4 regions of the Lysinibacillus sp. RC79 genome follow, and region 3 is predicted to be linked to each of the others. Evidence: riboswitches for the same ligand, from Rfam matches in the RefSeq annotation. Region 3 holds a riboswitch; each other region holds the start of a gene.
What was found. Region 3 has a riboswitch for cobalamin ahead of ABH968_RS23930 (energy-coupling factor ABC transporter permease). Riboswitches for the same ligand answer to the same signal wherever they lie in the genome.
Positions count from the first base shown of each region.

Region 1: another riboswitch for cobalamin. It lies ahead of ABH968_RS20310 (ribonucleoside-diphosphate reductase subunit alpha); the one in region 3 lies ahead of ABH968_RS23930 (energy-coupling factor ABC transporter permease).
Region 2: another riboswitch for cobalamin. It lies ahead of nikA (nickel ABC transporter substrate-binding protein); the one in region 3 lies ahead of ABH968_RS23930 (energy-coupling factor ABC transporter permease).
Region 4: another riboswitch for cobalamin. It lies ahead of cobT (nicotinate-nucleotide--dimethylbenzimidazole phosphoribosyltransferase); the one in region 3 lies ahead of ABH968_RS23930 (energy-coupling factor ABC transporter permease).

Region 1 covers NZ_JBGCCD010000026.1:58,145-63,433, forward strand. The annotation lists gene ABH968_RS20305 (ribonucleotide-diphosphate reductase subunit beta) at 1-568, opposite strand, end outside; gene ABH968_RS20310 (ribonucleoside-diphosphate reductase subunit alpha) at 581-2,842, opposite strand; cobalamin riboswitch at 2,957-3,144, opposite strand; gene ABH968_RS20315 (hypothetical protein) at 3,255-3,938, opposite strand; gene ABH968_RS20320 (ECF transporter S component) at 3,935-4,432, opposite strand; gene ABH968_RS20325 (bifunctional adenosylcobinamide kinase/adenosylcobinamide-phosphate guanylyltransferase) at 4,908-5,289, opposite strand, start outside; gene ABH968_RS20330 (histidine phosphatase family protein) at 5,249-5,289, opposite strand, start outside.
Region 2 covers NZ_JBGCCD010000013.1:124,934-130,222, reverse strand. The annotation lists gene ABH968_RS14360 (SCO family protein) at 1-199, shown strand, start outside; gene ABH968_RS14355 (RNA polymerase sigma factor) at 306-824, shown strand; gene ABH968_RS14350 (hypothetical protein) at 817-1,725, shown strand; gene ABH968_RS14345 (DUF1572 family protein) at 1,881-2,417, shown strand; cobalamin riboswitch at 2,559-2,757, shown strand; gene nikA (nickel ABC transporter substrate-binding protein) at 3,139-4,749, shown strand; gene nikB (nickel ABC transporter permease) at 4,798-5,289, shown strand, end outside.
Region 3 covers NZ_JBGCCD010000037.1:36,954-42,242, reverse strand. The annotation lists gene cobJ (precorrin-3B C(17)-methyltransferase) at 1-1,069, opposite strand, end outside; gene ABH968_RS23935 ((2Fe-2S) ferredoxin domain-containing protein) at 1,074-1,445, opposite strand; cobalamin riboswitch at 1,585-1,769, opposite strand; cobalamin riboswitch at 1,997-2,181, shown strand; gene ABH968_RS23930 (energy-coupling factor ABC transporter permease) at 2,327-3,073, shown strand; gene ABH968_RS23925 (energy-coupling factor ABC transporter substrate-binding protein) at 3,075-3,347, shown strand; gene cbiQ (cobalt ECF transporter T component CbiQ) at 3,351-4,121, shown strand; gene ABH968_RS23915 (energy-coupling factor ABC transporter ATP-binding protein) at 4,121-4,957, shown strand; gene ABH968_RS23910 (S8 family peptidase) at 5,232-5,289, shown strand, end outside.
Region 4 covers NZ_JBGCCD010000003.1:51,712-57,000, forward strand. The annotation lists gene ABH968_RS04015 (class I SAM-dependent methyltransferase) at 1-978, opposite strand, end outside; partial or broken gene ABH968_RS04020 (response regulator transcription factor) at 1,592-1,795, shown strand; gene cobT (nicotinate-nucleotide--dimethylbenzimidazole phosphoribosyltransferase) at 2,273-3,328, opposite strand; cobalamin riboswitch at 3,444-3,620, opposite strand; gene ABH968_RS04030 (YheC/YheD family protein) at 3,889-4,653, opposite strand; gene ABH968_RS04035 (hypothetical protein) at 4,969-5,109, shown strand.

The sequences.
Region 1 (5,289 bases), on a different contig from region 3:
AGAAGAATAAACCTTCTAAAATCACATCATAAACAATCGCTTCTAGCATATTTTCAACAGTTGGCTCCTCTGAAAATGCTTGGTAGCCCTTAATAACGAAATCATTCCGTCGCTCTAGCACTGGCTCTGTACGCCAAAAGTCAAACGTACGATCCTGCTCGTCTTTGTTCACAATACTTGATAGCACATAGGAATAAGAGTGATTATGGATTACCTCTTGTTGCGCTAAAATAATCATGAGTGCATTCAAACTTGAATCTGTTAAATAATCGGCTACTTTCCCCGCAAAATCTGTTTGTACACTATCTAATAGTGCCAGCAAGCCAATGATTTTTAAAAAGGACTCCTGTTCATCTGCTGATAGACCTGGAAACTGTTTGACATCATTGCTCATATTAATTTCAAACGGTGTCCAGAAGTTACCTAGCATTTTTTTATACTTTGGATAAGCCCAGCTAAAACGGACATCATCCCAGTTTAAAATGTTAGAAGAGCGTCCGTTCACGATTCCTGTTGAACGGTTCGGTGCATCCTTATCCATAATTTGTCGTTTTGTAATAGTTGTCATTGTTACTTCCTCCTAGCTCGCGCAAGACTCACATTCTAGCAATTCTACAGACGTTGAGCGCACATAATAAGTCGTTTTCACACCGCTCGCCCAAGCATTCATATGCAATGCTAGTAAATCTTTCGCCTTAATCGTATTTTGAACATATAAATTAAGTGAAATGCCTTGGTCGATATGACGTGCTCGTGCAGCATTTTGCTTGATTGTCCAATTTTGATCGATAAAATAAGCAGATTTATAATACCAAGTCGTCACAGGTGATAGATCTGGTACTGTTACTGGAATTTTGTAATCCTTCTTCTCCTCTGAATAACTCTTCTGGAAGATCGGATCAATCGTAGCTGTACTGCCCGCTAAAATGGATGTTGATGAGTTAGGTGCAACTGCCATGACATAGCCGTTACGCATACCTTTTTCAGCAACCGCGGCACGTAATGCATTCCACTTATGACTGTCATAGCCACGTTTGTCAAAATACGCACCAGTATGCCAATCTGAACCTTCAAATAATGGGTAGGCTCCTTTTTCACATGCCAAATCGTTAGAAGCACGAATCGTTAAATAGGCAATTTCCTCATATAGCTTGTCCGCAAATTCTACAGCTTCCTCAGACTCCCATTGAATTTCTTTCAAAGCTAATAAATGGTGCCAGCCAAATGTTCCAAGCCCAATACCACGGTAGCGTAAGTTCGTACGCTCTGCTTGTTTTACTGGAATTGTATTTAGCGCAATAACGTTATCTAACATACGTACTTGAACTGGGATCAATCGTTCTAGAACACCAGCCGGAACTGCTCGGCCTAAATTGATAGATGACAAGTTACATACAACGAAATCTCCAGGCTTGCGACGCGTTACGATGACATCATCCTCTAGGGTAATCGACTCAAATTCAGTAGCTGACATATTTTGGAAAATTTCTGTGCACAGGTTCGAACTGTAAATCATCCCTTCATGCTTATTCGGATTCATGCGATTGACTTCATCTCGATAGAACATAAACGGCACGCCTGTTTCAAGCTGTGAGCGCATAATACGCTTCATAATATCAATGGCTGGTACGACTTCACGACTTAATAATGGATTCGCGATACATTCCGCATATTTTGTACGGAAAGAGCCGTCACCCTTTTTCTCATCGTAGGAATCCTCTAATGAGAAGCCCATGACCTCTCGCACTTCATGCGGATCAAATAAATGCCATTCCCCGCGTTCCTCAACAGTTTCCATAAATAAATCCGGTAAGCACAGCCCTGTGAAAATATCATGGGCACGCAGACGCTCATCCCCATTGTTTAAGCGTAAATCTAAAAACGTAAAGACGTCTTTATGCCAAATATCTAAATAAACAGCAATAGCTCCTTGTCGTTGACCTAGCTGATCGACTGAAACCGCCGTATTATTAAGTTGTTTAATCCATGGTAAAACGCCACTTGATGCACCTTTAAAGCCTTTAATAGATGAGCCTCGGCTACGAATTTTGCCCATATAAACTCCAATGCCACCGCCGTACTTCGATAATGTTGCGACATCTGTATTCGTGTCATAAATACTTTGTAAACTATCATCTACTGTATCGATAAAGCAGCTAGATAACTGTCCATGTGTTTTACCTGCATTCGATAATGTCGGTGTGGCAACAGTCATATATAAATTACTCATCGCCCAGTAAGATTCACGTACTTTTTCTAAACGATTTTCTGTTTCATCCTGCATCAGGGTCATCGCAATAACCATCCATCGTTCCTGCGGTAGCTCCACTGGTGTTTTCGTGTAATCTCGGACTACATAGCGGTCCATTAATGTTTTTAAACCAATATACGTAAACAACTCATCTCGACTTGATTCTAAAAAAGAAGCGAGTTCCTGAAGCTCCTGCTCACTATACTTTGTTGTTAAACTTTCATGATACAAACCAGCTTCTGTATAGTGTGCTAATTGTTCTGGGAAAACTTTATATACATCCTTCACTGAAACTCCACGGCGCATTGCAAATTGATCATATAGTTTTTCTAAATAAACTTGAGCTGCAACAAATGTCCAGTATGGCTCCTCCTCATCAATGAGGCTAAGCGTTTGTAAAATCATCGCATCTGCCCATGCTTCAAATGTGGCATTGTCGTTTTTTCGTAGCCATCGATCCGATAACCTTACAAAACTTTCGAGTTCATCCTCCGTGTAACTTTTCTTGAGCTTAGTCATTTGCTGTTCGATTTGAATTGTCATGTATACATTCTCTCCCTTTCCTTCTACAGCAACACAAAAAACGATCACGCAACATTTATCGGTTACGTGATCGCTGTAAAATCGGAAATGGAAATGAAGGACATGCACACAAAGAAGTGAACAAATCTCTCGCCTCCACTTCTCAATCCCCGAAGAATGTGTTGCTGTCTTGAACATCTCGGCAGGTCTCCTGGCTCATGCTTCCTCCAAATGATGGCCTTCCCGTTCTTCACAGTGGCCTATTCATCATTTGTCAGCACTTACAGTTGCGGGGACAGCTTCGGCCTAAGATGACTCTTTTTCCGAATTCCCTTTTAAACCATATTGGTACCGCTCGTCCAAAATACTATATATTGTGTTTTAACTCCTAAACAAATCTAACATATTGTGTTTATTGTTGCAATAGGCGTTTTGCACTTTAAAATTTTTAAAGTGCTACATTTTCTCGAAGCAAGCCCAATTACAATGCAGTTTTACGTAGTTTTTCAAAATTTCTAGGGAATTTTTTTTGTGCTAGCTGCTCTTTTTCTGGCTGTATTCCTAGCAAAACTACTGCACATGGACCAGCCGATTTCTCAACATCTAACGGACTTTTAACTTGTTGCTCGCCAAAAAGCCGGGTAAATTCCGCTTGTAAACCTTTTGACCCAACTGGCCATACTTGCTGCACTATTTCCTCTTTCCACGCCTGAAAAATAGGTTGCAGCTGTGCGACATCTTCAGGTTGGGCAAGAATTTCATTGCCTACAAGCGGTAGTCCATAGGTGTACCAACTAAGCTGCTCATGCATAGTCGCTGTGCGTTTTTGCTGCTCACCTAGCATCGTTATAGACAAGCCTGATTGTAGAGTCGGCATATTGGACTCTGTACTACCGTCTATTTGCGGACAATTAAGACCCGCCTCATCAAAAACCTGCTGAATGCCCGTAACATAACGAGACCATGCTGCATCCCCTGAAAAATTAGCGAGTAAAATATGGCTTGGTAAAGCATTTGCAGCAAGCTGCTCTAAAAAAGTAACACGTGCCGTTAAGTATGCCGTTAGTTTGTCTGGAGCAGACACAACATCTTGTGGTTTTTCACCAATTGCTGCGGAATTATCTGTTGTAGCAATCAGCTCACCTATTTTTATTGCATTTCTCAATGTACTCGACCTTCCTTACGCACAAACACCTTAGAGAGAATTGGCATCGCAATTGCAACGATCACCAGATTTATGAGTGTTGCCAATGGAAGACTAGTCAGTGACGCCCAGTAAAATGCCGGACTAATGATAAAGTAAAATGGTAAGGGTGCCACAACGCCATTTAATATAAATGCCACAGGCCATTTCCAGAAATGCATTCCTTTTTTATGCATAACCCCAAAGACCCATACAACAATAAACATTTCTACTGCGATAATAATATGCAGTGGTCCATATAGAAAACCCGAAGTTAAGGCTGAAATCAAATGCCCAATTGCCCCTGCAACCCCTGCTAATACTGGAGATAAAAATACAACGCTTAAAAATGCAGGAGCAGCGTCAAGCGCAGCAGTTGTAATAAATGGTGTTGGAATTTTAATGACTGCACCCACTGCACAAATTGCCGCTACCATAGCTGTAAGCGTCAACTTCATCAATTTTTGTCGATCCATTCCATTTCCTCTTTCCTTTTATATTTAGTGATTTGCTCATTATAACGTGTGGTTGATTTCCGTTCCGACTGGGTGCTTTGTTGCTGTCGCTTCGCTTTCGCACAGATAAAACATTGTTGCTGTCGCTTCGCTTTCGCACAGTTAAAACATTGTTGCTGTCGCTTCGCTTTCGCACAGTTAAAACATTGTTGCTGTCGCTTCGCTTTCGCACAGATAAAACATTGTTGCTGTCGCTTCGCTTTCGCACAGTTAAAACATTGTTGCTGTCGCTTCGCTTTCGCACAGATAAAACATTGTCGCTGACACTTTGCTTTCGCGCAGAGCAAAGCTTCCTGGGGGCGTCCGATGAGATGCTGATCCCCAAGGAGTCACCCAGCCTTCACTCCAATCAACTTAATATATATAGCATACGTTTTAACAATCGTCATCCCCAACATTTTTTATGAAAAGCATTCTAAATTTTTCAAAAACTATATCATTTGATTTGTTCTCCTATACCGTACCAAATGCGTACGACTTGTTCGGCTTCAGCAAATAATGCCTGGTACAAACGCCCACATGTATCGCGCAATAATCGCGCCTGCTTTTCCATCGGCACTACTCCACGTCCCATATCGGTCACTATAATATACAGGGCACAATTTTCTTCAAGAGTCTTTAGTCTTGTCAAAATGGTTCTAACAAGAGGTTCATCATCCTCAAGATCTTGTGTCACGAGCCACTTCTCTAAGTTTTTAATAACTAGTACATCACAGGTAGGAGTACCATCAGGTAGATCGCCATCTACTAGCTCAACTTTTTGTCCTGCAAGCAAATTCATGACATAGTCGGTTTTTCCACTATAGGCGCCTCCGATA
Region 2 (5,289 bases), on a different contig from region 3:
GTTCGCTGTAAAATCAACAAAAATAATCGTCAGAAATGATCCTAACAGCGACCAAGTCGTCCATGGGAATCAATTTTTTTTAGTTGATAAAGATGGTGTAATCGTAAAAATGTATTCAGGATATGCAGAGAATGCAGAAGATGTCCCTATTGACACGATTGCGTCAGATATAGAAACATATATTGATGAAAATTTATAATAGATAGAAGGAAACCGTCTCAATTAATGAAGAGACGGTTTTTTTTGTTGAAATTTAATCTTTTATAACTGTAGCCTCGTTTATAGTGTAGAAGGAGGGAAAGATTTTGTCTGATACAGAATATTTAGAGCAATTAATGGAGCTACATACAGAACATTTATTTCGAATCGCTTACTACTATACGAAAGATCTACAAATAGCTGAGGATATTGTTCAAGATGTGTTTATTAAATTCTATCATCATCAGAAGTATTATGAAGAAAGGGGAGAGATGAGGGCTTACTTAGCACGCATGACCATTAATAAATGTAAGGATTATTTAAAAAGCTGGGTATATCGGAAAATTTCAGTTCAGCACAAGCTTTTCCCTAAGCAAAGATCAGTTCTAAAAGATACGCTAATTCAACAAGATGAACAAACGATTTTAGATGAAGCGATCTTGAAATTACCGTTAAAGCAACGAGAACCAATTGTATATTTTTATTTAGAAAATATGACGATTAAAGAAATTGCTAAACTACTCGAAATCCCTGAAGGTACGGTCAAATCACGTTTGAAAAAAGGGAAGGAATTATTAAAAATTGATCTTCAGGATATCGAATGGGAGGTACTTTTAAATGGATAAGCATACATTAAGAGAGTTGAAGGATATATCGGTACATAAAGAGGAAATTATCCGAAACGTAAAAATAAAAATTAATGAAGAACATCCACCGCAAAAGAGGCATTGGTCCTACAGTGTTGTCACAATGACTATTACGTGTTCCATTTTATTGTTTGTCGCCTTGCAGCTAACAAAATATGGTAATTTACAAATGACAACTGATACTTCGCAACTAGAAGGGAAGGGAGTTTCTAAACAATTAACAGATCTATTTAACACCGAGGTCAAAGGAACTGTGGTAACCTATAGTCAGTATTTTCAAATAGCTGATCGTCTCAATGACCGTAAAAACCCCAAATTTTACGAGCCTGTGAAAGGTTTTGAAGCAATGCGAGAAGTAGCAACGGTAATGGGAAATAACGTTCATCCGATCGATCCTAAGAAACTACCTTTTAAGGCCAATATACAGGAGGTTTATGCTGTAACTTCAGAAATGACTAATGGCCGCTTGCAAAATCAAATGCAATTTACTTATTTACAAAAAGCATTAAATGGTGAAGATCAACAATTTGCTATTTTTACAGTCACAAATGTAGATAGTAATCCATTAGTAAACTATGATATTACACATGATATTAGTGATTTTTTAGGCAATACTATTAAGAATGAGGGTTTGATCGGAGAAAATCCATTATTTCATCAAATCGCTACACCTGATAATGGTAGATTGTCTTATTTTTACTATGACTTTGATATAAAAAATAAGAAGGTTCGTCTAACTAGTACCTTAGCAAATGAGCTTTACACTTATTATAACGGTTATGTTTTCCACATTGGATATCAAATAGAACATGCTGATCAAGAAGATATGCAAAAGAAAATGATTGAGCTTGTAAAAGAATTCATATTGGGTAACGATTAGCAAAACTATAAAAGTAAGATGATATAACTCTTCACAATTTTATTAGACTATTTTTATATAGTAAAACCTAAATTTAGGAAGAGTAAATGTTTTCAGTGGCCAATTACGCCAGGGGAAATTGAAATAAAATAATCGAATGATGGGGGCGTTCATGAATGAGTATTGGGCAGACTTATTTAAATGTAGTTCAAAAAAGATTTAAAAGTTTGAAAGAACAAGGCGATAAAACACTCTCACAATTGGATCATGAACAACTACAATGGGCTTTTAACGCAGAATCCAATAGCATTGCCGTTATCGTAAAACACGTTAGTGGTAATATGATATCGAGATGGATTGACTTTCTAACGACAGATGGTGAGAAAGTAACTAGAAATCGTGATGATGAATTTACCGATAGCCTTCAGTCAAAAGAAGAGGTTATGACTGTATGGGAAAAGGGCTGGCAAGTATTTTTAGATGCTTTACAAGGATTAACGGAAGCTGATTTACAAGGGTTTGTAACGATAAGAGGAGAACAGCATTCCGTGATAGATGCTATCGAAAGACAGATGTCTCACTACTCACAACATGTCGGTCAAATCGTTTACATCGCTAAGCAACTAAAGGGCACTGAGTGGCAAACATTAAGTATTCCAAAGGGACAATCTCAGGCTTTTACAGAGTCTATGGTAAAAAAACATCAACAATAGAAATGGGGCCGTCTCACTAGTGTGAGATGGCTTTTTTGATGGAGTGTACATAAAAAAGCATTTAAAAATCTCGAAACTTTATTATATTCAGAAAATAAAATTGACGTGTGTCTTTGAAGCGTGTTATGTTTATTACTAAATTTAATAATTACCATTACAAGTTTTAGGTGAAAAATAATTTTTCACTCAATTAAAAGGAAAATGGGTGTAAATCCCATGCTGTCCCGCAGCTGTAAATGAGGAGTTTTGTTTCAAAAAATACCACTAAGTAAGTACTTGGGAAGGTGAAGCAAAATGAAGATTCATAAGCCAGAATGCCTGCTTGTAATAAGATTCATTGTAGAGCTACGAAAGATAGGGAGATGGATGGAAGGCTTTTAATGATGAGTTTTTCTATCCTTATTCATATTTGAATAAGGATTTTTTTATGCCTTTTTCTAAACTTAGTAGTTTACATCAAAGTGAGGTGCGAATAAAGAGAGAGCATAGTTTTATGTATTTAATACAAAAACAACTTTGAAACCTCGTAGTTTTTGTTATACGAAATTAGCAAGACAAATTGTTTGGTTAGCGGCGGAATTTCGGGTTTTAGCGGCATTCTTTGCTTGGTTAGCGGCGCAATTCACACTTTTAGCGGCGTTCCCCGAATGCTATGAGTTTTAAATTAGAAGTATAATAATTCAATCTTTCTAGCACCAATAAATAGACAGGAGCAAAATTAATGTTATTCAAAAAGAATTTATTGCCTTTCATTCTATTACTGATGTTAACCATTTTAGCAGGGTGTTCAAGCTCGAATGAAGGTAATGGAAGTACAACAAAAGATAACGAAGGAAAAATGATAACAATTGGCTGGCCGCTAGATATAGGGCCTTTAAATCCGCATACTTATTTACCAAACCAAATGACTGCGCAAGCAATGGTGTATGAATCATTGGTAGAGTATAACGATGACGGGACAATATCCCCGAAATTAGCAGAGAGATGGGAAATCTCTGACGATAAAAAAGCTTACATATTTCATCTTAGACAAGATGTAAAATACTCTGATGGGACAGCCTTTAATGCAGATAATGTTATTCGTAATTTTAATGCAGTTTTAGCAGATCGTGATACACACTCCTGGATGGGGATGGTGAATCATATTGTAGATGTTGTGAAAGAAGATGATTATACAATTCGTTTACAGTTAGATGCACCCTACTACCCCGTATTAAACGAATTGGCGTTTGTTCGACCATTTCGCTTCTTAGGGGATAACGGATTCCCTGAGGGAGATGCAACAAATAAAGGTATTAAAGCTCCGATTGGAACAGGTCCATGGGTATTAACGGAATACAAAAAAGATCAATATGCAATTTTTAGCCGCAACGAACATTATTGGGGTGAAAAGCCATTGGTAGACAAAGTAAAAGTGAAAATTATTCCTGATTCAGAATCTATGTCGCTGGCATTTGAAAATGAAGAATTAGACTTAATTTATGGTCGTGGCATCATTAGCTTAGATAACTACACTTTCTTAAAAGATAGTGGTAAATACAAAACTGCTACATCTGAACCTTTATCTACACGTGCATTACTGTTTAACACACAATCTGGACCATTAGCAGAATTAAAAGTACGTCAGGCTATTCAATACGCTATTAATAAAGAACAAATGGTTGAGAGTATTACCCATGGTACAGAAAAAGTTGCTAATACACTGTTTTGGGATGCTATTCCATATGCCAACATTGATTTAAAACCAATCCTATTCAATCCAGAAAAAGCCAAGCAGTTATTAGATGAAGCAGGTTGGACATTACAAAAAGGTGATAAAATCCGTTCCAAAAATGGGCAACCTCTTAAATTAGATTTAATCTATATTGCAACGGATGCTATCCAAAAACCCATGGCAGAATTAATGCAAGGGGAATTAGCAAAAATAGGCGTCCAATTAAACCTTGAAGGCGCTGATGTTATGGTAGGGCTCCAAAAATTGATGGATAATCAAGTAGATATTAATTTCTGGCGTACAAACGGTCCGCCAACAGACCCACACAGCTTCGCAAACGAATCAGCAACGCCGAATGCAAATGGCGTTTATGAAGCGAAATTGGGCCTAGATAATGCAGCACAAATTGATGACAAAATACATCAATTATTAATTGGTACTGATGAAGCGGAACGTGTGCAATTGTATAAAGATATTTTAACAATGTTCCATGACCAAGCATTATTCTATCCAATTTCATATGAAACGAATAACGTTATATACCATAAAAATATGAAAGATTTTAACCCTCGTGCATCCGAATATGATATCCCTTATGCTCAAATGGATTTAAAGTAAGAGCATGTAAAGAGAGTGGGTCTACCATGACTCCTCTCTTTTTGCACTATGAAGACTTGGGAAGTGATGAAAGAAATGTACGAATCAACTTGGCTTTTTTGTCTAAAACGAGTTATTACATTACCATTTGTTTTACTAGGGGTTTCAATCATGACCTTTTTATTTATTCGTTTTGTTCCAGTAGAGCCAGCGGAGGTAATACTTAGATTGTCAGGAGTTGCACCGACGGCAGAAGCAATACAGGCGCTACGATCAGAATTAGGCACTGATCAACCTTTGTTGATTCAATATTTTATATGGCTAAGAGGCGTGTTGCACTTCGATTTTGGTACATCGTTTGTGAGTAAATTACCCGTTGCACAAGAAATAGTAGAAAAACTACCGGCAACTTTTGAATTAGCCCTAGCTGCATTTGTATGTATTATTGTCTTTAGTATTCCTCTAGGTATTATAAGTGCTCTTTATAAAAATTCAGTATTTGATAAGATTATAGGCTTATTATCCATTATTAGTGTATCCATCCCAACTTTTTGGTTAGGT
Region 3 (5,289 bases):
AAAACTTATTGGCTACCCCTGGACTAACCGCTAATTCAAAAATAGATTCGATTTTTTGTTGAACACGCTTAGGTGTTACTTTCACCGCGCTTGTTCCATTCACCAGAGCAAGAGCAGCTGTCGCCATTTCGAGTGACGATTTTTTAGGCTTTGGTTGAGGTGTTATTGCTAAACTGGGCTTAATACGATTTGCATTGGGATCTGTATCAAAATCATTACGCGCTGCTCCTGTTTCTTGATTCATCGCCCATGGTTCATTTTCTTCCTTCAGTCGTTGATGTGGTCGTAACGGTTGTTTTTCTTCACCAAGTGTATATTTGCGCTGATAACCACGTGGCGTAATCATTTTATTGTCGTAGAAGAATGTTGTTGAATTCCCGATAATAACTGTTGTTAACATGCCGATATCATGTTCAAGCATTTCTGCTAAAGTCGTCATCGTAATTTCCTGACGGTCACGATACGCGCTTTTCACAAGCCCAACCGGTGTATCTGGCGAACGATATTCTAATAAAATTCGTTGAGCCTCTACGATTTGTCTCGTACGACGTCCACTTTTTGGGTTATAAAGAGCAATAACAAAATCCGCCATTGCTGCTGCTTCTACTCGTTTTGCAATTAAATTCCAAGGTGTTAAGTGGTCACTTAAACTAATGGTGCAGGCGTCATGCATAATTGGAGCACCTAGTAAACTTGCACACGAATTAATAGCTGAAATACCTGGAACAATTTCTACCTCGATACCAGTTGCTTCCGTCCAGCCTAGCTCGATCAATACCTCATACACTAATCCTGCCATTCCATAAACGCCTGCATCACCGCTGGAAATAACCGATACGATACTTCCTGCCTCTGCTTGACGCACCGCTTCCTGTGCACGTGAAACTTCCTCTGTCATACCAGTACTAATAATCGACTTTGCACTAACTAAATCCTGAATCAGTTCAACATAAGTTTTATAGCCTATGATCATATCACTTTGTTGTAGTGCCTCCACAGCACGAGTCGTAATATGTTTAAAGTCTCCAGGGCCAAAGCCAACTACGAAAATCTTACCTTTTTGCGCCATTTTGTTACCCCTCTTTCACCTTTTCAATACCTTTAATGGCTGTTGTTTGTGCTGTACGCTGCAACGAACCTTCACGCAATGTAAAAACATGCTCATTATGTAACGATTCATGATTTAAATCTTGTACGAGTGCCTTCGCATGCTCCGTTGTCGGCACACGGTACCAATTCCCCTGAGGATAAGCAATGACAACACAAGCATCCTTACACCTACCATTACAGCGGGTCCTTGTCGTATGTATTTCCTTATCAAGCGCTAGCAACTGTATTTCATCACGTATTGCCAATGTAATGTCCTCAGCATCTTTTTTCATACAGCTACTACCATTGCAAATAAAAAGATGTGTTTTCATCCCCTCTAAATTCCAAGTCGTCATAGTTGTTCTCCCCTCATTTGCTTTTAGGAAAAAGAAAAAACCTTTACTCTAGTCGAAGAGTAAAGGTTAAGTAGAAGCCAAATAAAAACGAATATATACAGGTACTCGCTCTCGCTTCAACTTCTCCCTCCGAAAAGTTTGCATGCATCATCCCATAAGCAGGTTTCCTGACTTAAGCTTCTTTTTACTATCGCGCCTTCCTAAGTTTTCACTAGTGGCATCCGCGATTTCATCAGCTATTACAGTAGCGGGGGCTGTATCGGATTTTCACCGATTTCCCTATTATCTTGAAAATATTCAAGCACTTATGGATGTTTTATATGAATTTATGATCTTTCATGTAATTGAAAACTGTTTCTATCATATCTTATTATTTTAAAAATTCAATATTTCTTTTTTAATTTGTGACAATTTTTTTAATATTTCATAGCAAAATGTGAAATCTCTATCTATTTATCAGAATTTTCGACATAGATCCTCAATTGAAAATTTTTTCATAAAAAGTATAGCATATATATGGAAAATCATGTTACACTTTGTCGTGAAATCTCACAACTTCATCTTTTTTCGGTGCGAATTGTTCATCATTTCGCTTAAAAGGGAAGCCGGTTCAAGTCCGGCGCGGTCCCGCCACTGTATTAGGGAGTTTTATAGATAATGTCACTGTCCAAAGGATGGGAAGGCTTATAAAACGTTGAACTAAAGCCAGGAGACCTGCCGAAAAATATGTGATCGTTTCAACCTACGAGGATAGGTGTGCGGCTTAGCAGACTAGAATTTTATTTGCTTTTTTTAGCTATGCACTTTTCCAAAGTTGGAGAAGTGTCTTTTTTATTTTCGCACGCTAATTCGAAAAATTTTAATGTGAGGAGGAGAGATTTTTGAAATTCTCAGCTTGGAAGCTTAGTTATTTCTTATTGGCATTTTTATTCGTGCCAAATCGTGCATTTGCGATGCATATTATGGAGGGCTTTTTGCCAATTGAATGGGCGATTTTTTGGTGGGTCGTATCGATTCCTTTTATTATTTTAGGATTACGTTCTATTCGTAAAACAATTGATGAAAATCCTGAAACAAAAATGATTTTAGGTCTATCGGGTGCCTTTGCCTTTGTGCTATCAGCCTTAAAAATCCCTTCTGTAACGGGGAGTTGCTCGCATCCAACTGGGGTTGGGCTTGGAACAGTTCTTTTTGGACCATTAGCGATGAGTGTTATCGGAACAATCGTATTATTATTCCAAGCTTTACTTTTAGCACATGGTGGGCTTACAACATTAGGTGCAAACACCTTTTCCATGGCAATTATGGGCCCTATTATCGCTTACTATGTATTTAAGGGCTCACAAAAAATGGGACTATCATTTTCCATCGCTGTCTTTTTAGCAGCAATGCTTGGTGACTTAGGTACATATATTGTCACTTCTGTACAATTAGCTCTTGCCTTCCCTTCTGAGGTCGGAGGCTTTATGGCTTCATTCACAAAGTTTGCTGGTATTTTTGCGTTAACACAAATCCCTCTTGCTGTTAGTGAAGGAATTTTAACAGTGATCGTTATGAACTTCCTGAAAAAATACAATGTGAGTGAATTAAAAGCTCTACGTGTTTTCTCAGCAAAGGAGGCACACTAAAATGAAAAAAAACTTACTGCTTTTAGCAGTTGTTGTGTTACTAGCAATCGTTCCCCTATTTATTCAAAAAGGCGCAGAATTCGAGGGTGCTGATGGCGAAGCGGAGGCAGCAATTGGTGAAATAGATGCTAACTATGAACCATGGTTTGAAAGCTTATGGGAGCCACCAAGCGGTGAAATTGAAAGCTTATTATTCGCACTACAAGCTGCTATTGGCGCTGGATTTATCGGCTATTTCATCGGCTTAATGCGCGGCAAACATAAAGAGGGTTAAGCGATGTTACTCATTGATAAGTATGCTTATATGAATAAACTAGCGTCTGTTCATCCGCTAGAAAAAATGACGTTATCCCTTGGACTACTTATATTGTCGCTTATCATGAGAGATGAACGAATTTCACTCATTACATTTATTGTGATGAGTGCTTTTATCATTTTAGGCGCAAAAATTCCTACAAAATACTATGCAAAATTACTATTGCTACCTGGATTTTTTTTACTATCAAGTTTAGTGTCAATTTTAATTTCTATAGCACCAACAACTAGCGCGCTACCAACGCACATTTGGTCATTTTCACTTAATAGTTGGACGATTTTTATCGGCAGTTCGAGCCTCGTGACAGCGCAGCAGCTTTTTTTCATCGTCCTTGGCAGCATTAGCTGTTTGTATTTTTTAATTCTCACAACATCAGTCCAATCTATTTGTTACGTGCTACGACAATGGCAACTTCCAACTCTATTTGTAGAGCTAGTAGAACTAACGTATCGTTTTATTTTTATCTTTTTAGACAGTATGCAGAAAATCCATCTTGCCCAGCAGGCTCGTCTAGGATACAGCTCCCCTATGCAGTGGCTTCGTTCAGTATCAATGCTGATTGCTGCTTTATTTGTCGAGATGTTCCAACGCAGTCGTGAGCTAAACAATGCGATGGAAGCGCGTGGTGGCGAAACTGTCTATTGGCAAGATGATGTTATCTATAACACGAAAAATTGGGCAGGTATTGCTGCTATTTTTATACTCCTCATCATTTATGGAGGTTTTTTCTGATGACAGATTTATACTTTGATTTAACACATTTATCCTACGCTTATGCAGATGGAACTCATGCCTTAACAGATATTACACTTCAAATTCCAAAGGGGAAAAAAATCGCTTTACTTGGTCATAATGGAGCTGGAAAATCAACGTTATTCCAGCATTTAAATGGGATTTTGAAGCCTACTGCTGGAAGTATATCCTTTTGTGGTAAAGAACTGAACTATAGTAGAAAAGCATTAAAAGAATTACGTCAACAGGTTGGCATTGTTTTTCAGGATGCAGACAACCAGCTTTTTTCTGGCACAGTTAAGCAAGATATTGCATTTGGACCTTTGAATCTTGGCTGGACAACTGAAAAAATTGAAGAGAAAATTGCGTGGGCTGTCGCTCAAACCGAAGTCGAAGCATTGCTAGATAAACCGATACATTTTTTAAGTGTTGGGCAGAAAAAACGTGTCGCGATGGCAGGAGTACTTGCAATGGAACCTTCCGTTTTATTATTAGATGAACCGACAGCTGGGCTAGATAATTATTATAGTGCACAAGTTTTACAGTATTTAGCTACGTTAGAGAACGGTGAACGAACAATTTTACTGGCTACGCATGATATTCCATTAGCCTATGGATGGGCAGATCAAATAATCGTGATGGAAGCCGGGAGAATTATTTATAATGGGGATCCAGTTGAAATGTTCTTCCAAGAGGATTTGCTTGAAAGAGCCCATCTTGAACGCCCATGGGTCTTTGAAATGGCCATTGCCTTACAAAATAAAAAACTATTTGAGAAAAACATCAAAATGCCTCGTTCGAAGGAAGATTTATACAGACTTATTGAGCAGTTTTAAGACTGTGCTTTTTAATTGTGGTTGAATCCACTATCCTACTCCAATTTCACAAATCGAGTAGGATTGTACCCTATAGGTAATGAAATGGACTCTTTATAGATCCTGGGAGAATATTCGACCTCCCTTATACATATTTTTATAACGGGGAAAAATATGGTAAAATATAGAATGGTACTTTTGGAAAAATATATACGTATTTACGAAACTTTTCTATCATTCATTCGTAATAGTATAGATGTCACAAATATTTGGAACACTCAAGGAGGGAAAACAGTTGAAAAACTGGTCAAAAAAATCAATCGCTTTAGTAGCGTCTGCAGCACTAATGGTTC
Region 4 (5,289 bases), on a different contig from region 3:
TAAAATAACATCATGGTATTCTTCGAAAAAACTGCCATGCAATTCAATATGAAAAGGTTTCTCTAAAATGTTTCTAAAATACCCAGCGGATAATAACCACCCATCCCATTTCAAAATACTATGAATCTCTTGAAATTGTTTTGACCAATCCTTAATATAATGCAAACAATTAACACCTAAGATAAAATCTACAGATGCTTGTTCTAACCCTTGGTCTGTAGGTGAGATATTAAGATCAAATAGTTTAAATTCAAAAATATCTTGTTCGCCATAACTATCTTTAATATTTTTTTCACAATTCTCGATAAAATCAGTTGAAAAATCACTGATTATAAATTTCTTAACTAAATTTAATTTATCCTTTGAAGCTAGCAATTCATATAACGCTCGAGTACCATTAGCCGAACCAGCTCCAACTTCCATTATCGTTACTGGCTCCGTTCTATCTTTTATTTTATCGTATATGAATTCTGCAACAATCTCTGAAGGAATAGACATCCCAGGATGGCTAAAATAAGATTGCCATAGTGACACAGACTGCTGAGCATATAAACCTTCTTGTGACATTTCGCCCAAAAATATTTCATTTGCATGTTTAAGTGGCAACTTTAATAATTGCGTTGCTCCTGGCATTGTCTTCCCAACCACACTTTTTTCAAGTTGTAGTAAATCAGGGGATGGAATAGTTTGGGTAATCATATATCTAGTTCCCTGATTTTCATCTATTACTTTTTCCAAAATATTTTTTGAACATAACCAATTACACATTAACTCTAAAGGTCTTTTTGAAGTTGCAATATTATAACCTTTATTTTGTATAATCTCATCAATCGTCAAAGCTTTTGAACTACCGAAAATATTCTCCTTATTGAATATTTCACAAATAATACTAATTGCATACTGATTTAAAAAATTTAATCCTACTTTTAAATGAAGATCTTTTTCTTTATTTTCAATCCATTTATTAATATTCTCCAACTATTTTTCACTCCTTTCCCATAATTTCCAGCAAGTATATTCTGGGTAATTACCAATTTAAATACATTTAAACATATTTTTACATATACTTACACTTTTAACTATATTGACCATTTTCAGAGTTGTCAATATCCTAGAAAAAATATTTATTTTATCCATATAAAGGAGATAATAACAAGATATTACTCCTGCAACTTAAAACAAATCATTAATTTCTTAATTTTTTGATATTAAACATGACAAGAGCTCATTTTTTGATGTCGAAAAAAGAGATTGATAAAAAACGATTACCTTTAATGCGCCTGGATAGAAAAAAATGGAAAGGGGATTAATTTTTAATTTGCTAGAAATATCTTCTTAACATTGTAAAATATCTCCCGAAAATATATACAAAATACACATAACTAAACTTACTAATAAATTATTTATATGTAATTTATATCTCAAACTTAACAGAATTTACGCAAAAAAAAATCCGTAATTCCCGCAATTTTCTTAAGATTAATATTTCATTTACGAATATTTTGATTTGTAAATTTTTTTCTAATAAGTAGAATTTTATGTCAATTCGTGCTATTATGCCTTTATAATAATTAGATAGATAGGAGTGTTTAATTTGAGTATACTTACACCCAAAGAGTATAAAATTTTGCAAAAGATAGCTGAAGATAAAACAAATAATGATATTAGTGAGGAATTAGGAATTAGTAAGAGAACAGTTGAGCATCATATCTCTTCTATTATCCGAAAGCTAAACGTAGATTCTCGTGTTGGTGCGGTTGTCATAGCAATAAAATTAGGGCTTTTGCATATTTGAATTTGATACACTACAAACTTTCAATTTCTTTCCCCAAATATTATATATGTAACTTTAAATACATATCATGCTAATCTCGCTAACTTATTTTTAAAGAAAATAAAGCATGCAATTATTTATAGCATACTTTATCATTTAAATTTTTTTCTCATGCATTTTCTAGACAAGGGGTTATAAAATCCAATCATAAACTCCGTTTCATTAGAATCCTATAATAATCTGTTTACCTCATAATTTACCAAGTATTTATAAAATAACATTTAAACCTCACCTATCATTAAATGTGTAACATAAAAAATTATAAAATTAGTATTGGAGGGCATAGAACCTTTTAGAATGTTAAAGAATACTCTAAAGTAGTTAAAGCAGAGATTAAAAGAACAGAGTCAAGAGATATACCCAACTTAGTTCCTTTTCTCTACTTAAGCTTTTCCTATTTTATTAAGGTTTAATAGAAAAAGAATTCATAATCTATGATTACTTTTCTAACAGCAGTATAGATTCTTCTAATGTAGCCATATTTTTCATCATGGAGCAAGCTGCGTCCAATATAGGAAATGCTAAAGCTGCACCAGAGCCCTCGCCCAATCTCATATTCATCTGTAGCATCGGTTCAACCCCGAGCATTTCAGCAGCAATTTTTGCACCTGGTTCTTCAGAGGCATGAGAAGGAATGATATAGTCTTTTACGTTTGGTTCGAGTTCGTATGCAATAAGTGCAGCAATAGTAGAAATAAAGCCATCTATAACAACAGGTTTACGATGTGCGGCGGCAGCAAGTATCACTCCAGCCATAGCACCTATTTCTAACCCACCGACTTTTGCAAGAATATCAATAGCATCATCGCGATTTGGTTTATTTAATACAATAGCATTGTGAATGACTTCTACTTTATGTGCTATTCCCCCTGGTCCAACACCTGCACCGAAGCCTGTCACTTCATTCGGATGACATTCGCGAAGAACCGATAATATGGCAGCACTCGGCGTGGTATTGCCAATACCCATTTCACCTGTCCCGAGTACATTTATCCCCTTGTTTATTTCTTCCGTAGCTACCTCAATTCCTACTTCAATAGATTGAATGGCTTCTTCCCTTGACATAGCAGGACCTTTTGCCATATTGTCCGTTCCATATTTAATTTTTTTTAGGATGACACCAGCATCATGTGGAATATCTTCTTTTACGCCAACATCTACTGTGACAATTTTAGCATCTGTGATTTTTGCGATAGCACAGACACCAGTCCCTCCTCTAGGAAAATTTAATGTTTGAAAGACCGTCACATTTTGTGGATTAGATGTCACCCCTTCATCACAAACACCATGATCTGCGGCACAGACAATAATCGCTTTATTATCAATCACAGGAAATTGTTCGCCTGTAATTCCGGATAGTTGCACAGCAAGGGTCTCTAGTCTTCCCAAGCTTCCAGGAGGCTTGCAAAGTGCATCTATGCGTTCTCTTGCCTTCCCCGTCATTTTGTTGTCAGCACTTTGAATGTTTTGAATCGTCTGTTGTAATAATTGCATGAAAATTTCCCCTTTCTTTTTTGCCCTTGTTACTCGAAGATTGATTTAGAGAAAAAAATAAAAAGCCTGTAGTTTATTCCATAACAAATAAACTACAGACTTTTCCATCGTCTATATAATACGAAGCAGATAGGCAGGTCTCCTGGCTCAATTTCAACATTTCGTAGAACCTTCCCAGAACGATGCTAGTGGCATTCTCTATGAAACTCCCTTTTACAGTGGTGGGACCGCTAAAGCTTTTCACTTTATTCCCTATTCTCCCGCAATGGGCACCTAATGCTTTTATGCAATTACTTTAAATCTACGGGAAAGTGGTTTTTGTGTCAATATATTTGATTAAATGAAAAATTGTTCCAGGGATTCCTTCGAAAATTGATTCATATCGCGCCTACCCAACCATAATCCATTTTTTCTAGGTAAATTCCTAATCGTTCACAAGTAACGGATGCAATTAAGTTTCTTCTTTCCTAAAATTATAGTAGGGAAAGTAATTTTAGGATGTAAGTCTATTGAATAGAAATATGCTGATGACTAACATGAAAAATAACTACATTTCAAACTTAGCCTTCATTTTGCATTTTCCTAATCTCAACAATATTCTTCCAAATCGCTCTATCAACTTTGGCAAAACTACGTATGCTTGGCGTTGTATTTACTTCAAATAATACAGGTTTTCCTTCAAGATTTATTCCAAAATCAATGCCATATTCTCTACAAGGAAAGTGGGATGCTATTACTTCAGCTGCTAAAATTGAATCTTCTTTTAGAGAATCTATTGTTTGATCTTTCTTTGTATTATCCATCATCAAATAACCTGATAATAATTCATCCATCGATATTGCTTGAGAACCCCGATTTGAATTGACAATCCCATGATCCTCAGCTGCAATCCTTCCGTAAATTCCACCAATTACCCATTTTCCCTTTAGATTTTGAACATGAACACGAATGGATATTGAATCCCCATCAGGGGTTAGACTTTTGACCCCCTCCTGTATAATATAAATTCCGCTTAATCTACCGTGTTTCTCATATGGATGTAGAACTTGATGGAAATCCTCAATTGCTGCTACACACTTATTTATTTCTTCACCTTGCATGGTAAATCCGTTAAAACAATAGTGTCCATCTTTTCTTTTGTATACTTTATACATTGCTCTTCCTTGTCCAGTGCTATCATGTTTCACATAAATATACTCATACTTATTTAATAAATAGATTAGGTTTTCTAGACTGTAAAGTGTTGATTCTGGAATGCAGTTAGTTGTTAAAGGATTTTGTTTTAACAGTAAGAATTGTTCCCATTTTCCAAGTCCGTTTTTCAATAAACTCACCTCATTTAGTTAGATATTTTTATTTCTTTTGTATTAATAGTGTAGTCCTCCCCACTTATGGAGGTTACTGTATTGTATGTAAATAGATTTATCTTGCATGGGTGAGTGAGACTTGGTAACGCGACTAATATCTCCTATTTTTCTGTTAGAGTCAAAATAAATTTACTACACTAGAAAAGTAGCATTATGATTGTTCTCAATACATCCATTTTATTGATTTCAAAATCATTAGCTTCTAATATATTTGCCCTGCTAATCTTTACTTTTAGTCATATAGACATGTCGAGTATGGGGAGATGGGAGATATTGAAAAAAAGGACGAATTTTTTTAAAAAAATATATTCAGACAAACTTGAATTTTTAATGGAATCCCATAACGGTCTTTCCGCAAAAGTTGTAGAGGAAGTCGGTTTTAAAGGAATTTGGGCGAGTGGTCTATCGATATAAGGATCATTAGGTGTAAGAGATAATAATGAATGTTGGCATTCGGTACTCCGAAATGTAAATCAAAAGAGCCTTTTCCTCTTAATACAACAAATAACTATTTGAAGAAATGTACTTAAACGAACGAAGCAGTTTTGTTGAAAAAGGTATGGACCATGTTGACAATCCGAAATTTTTCAATTA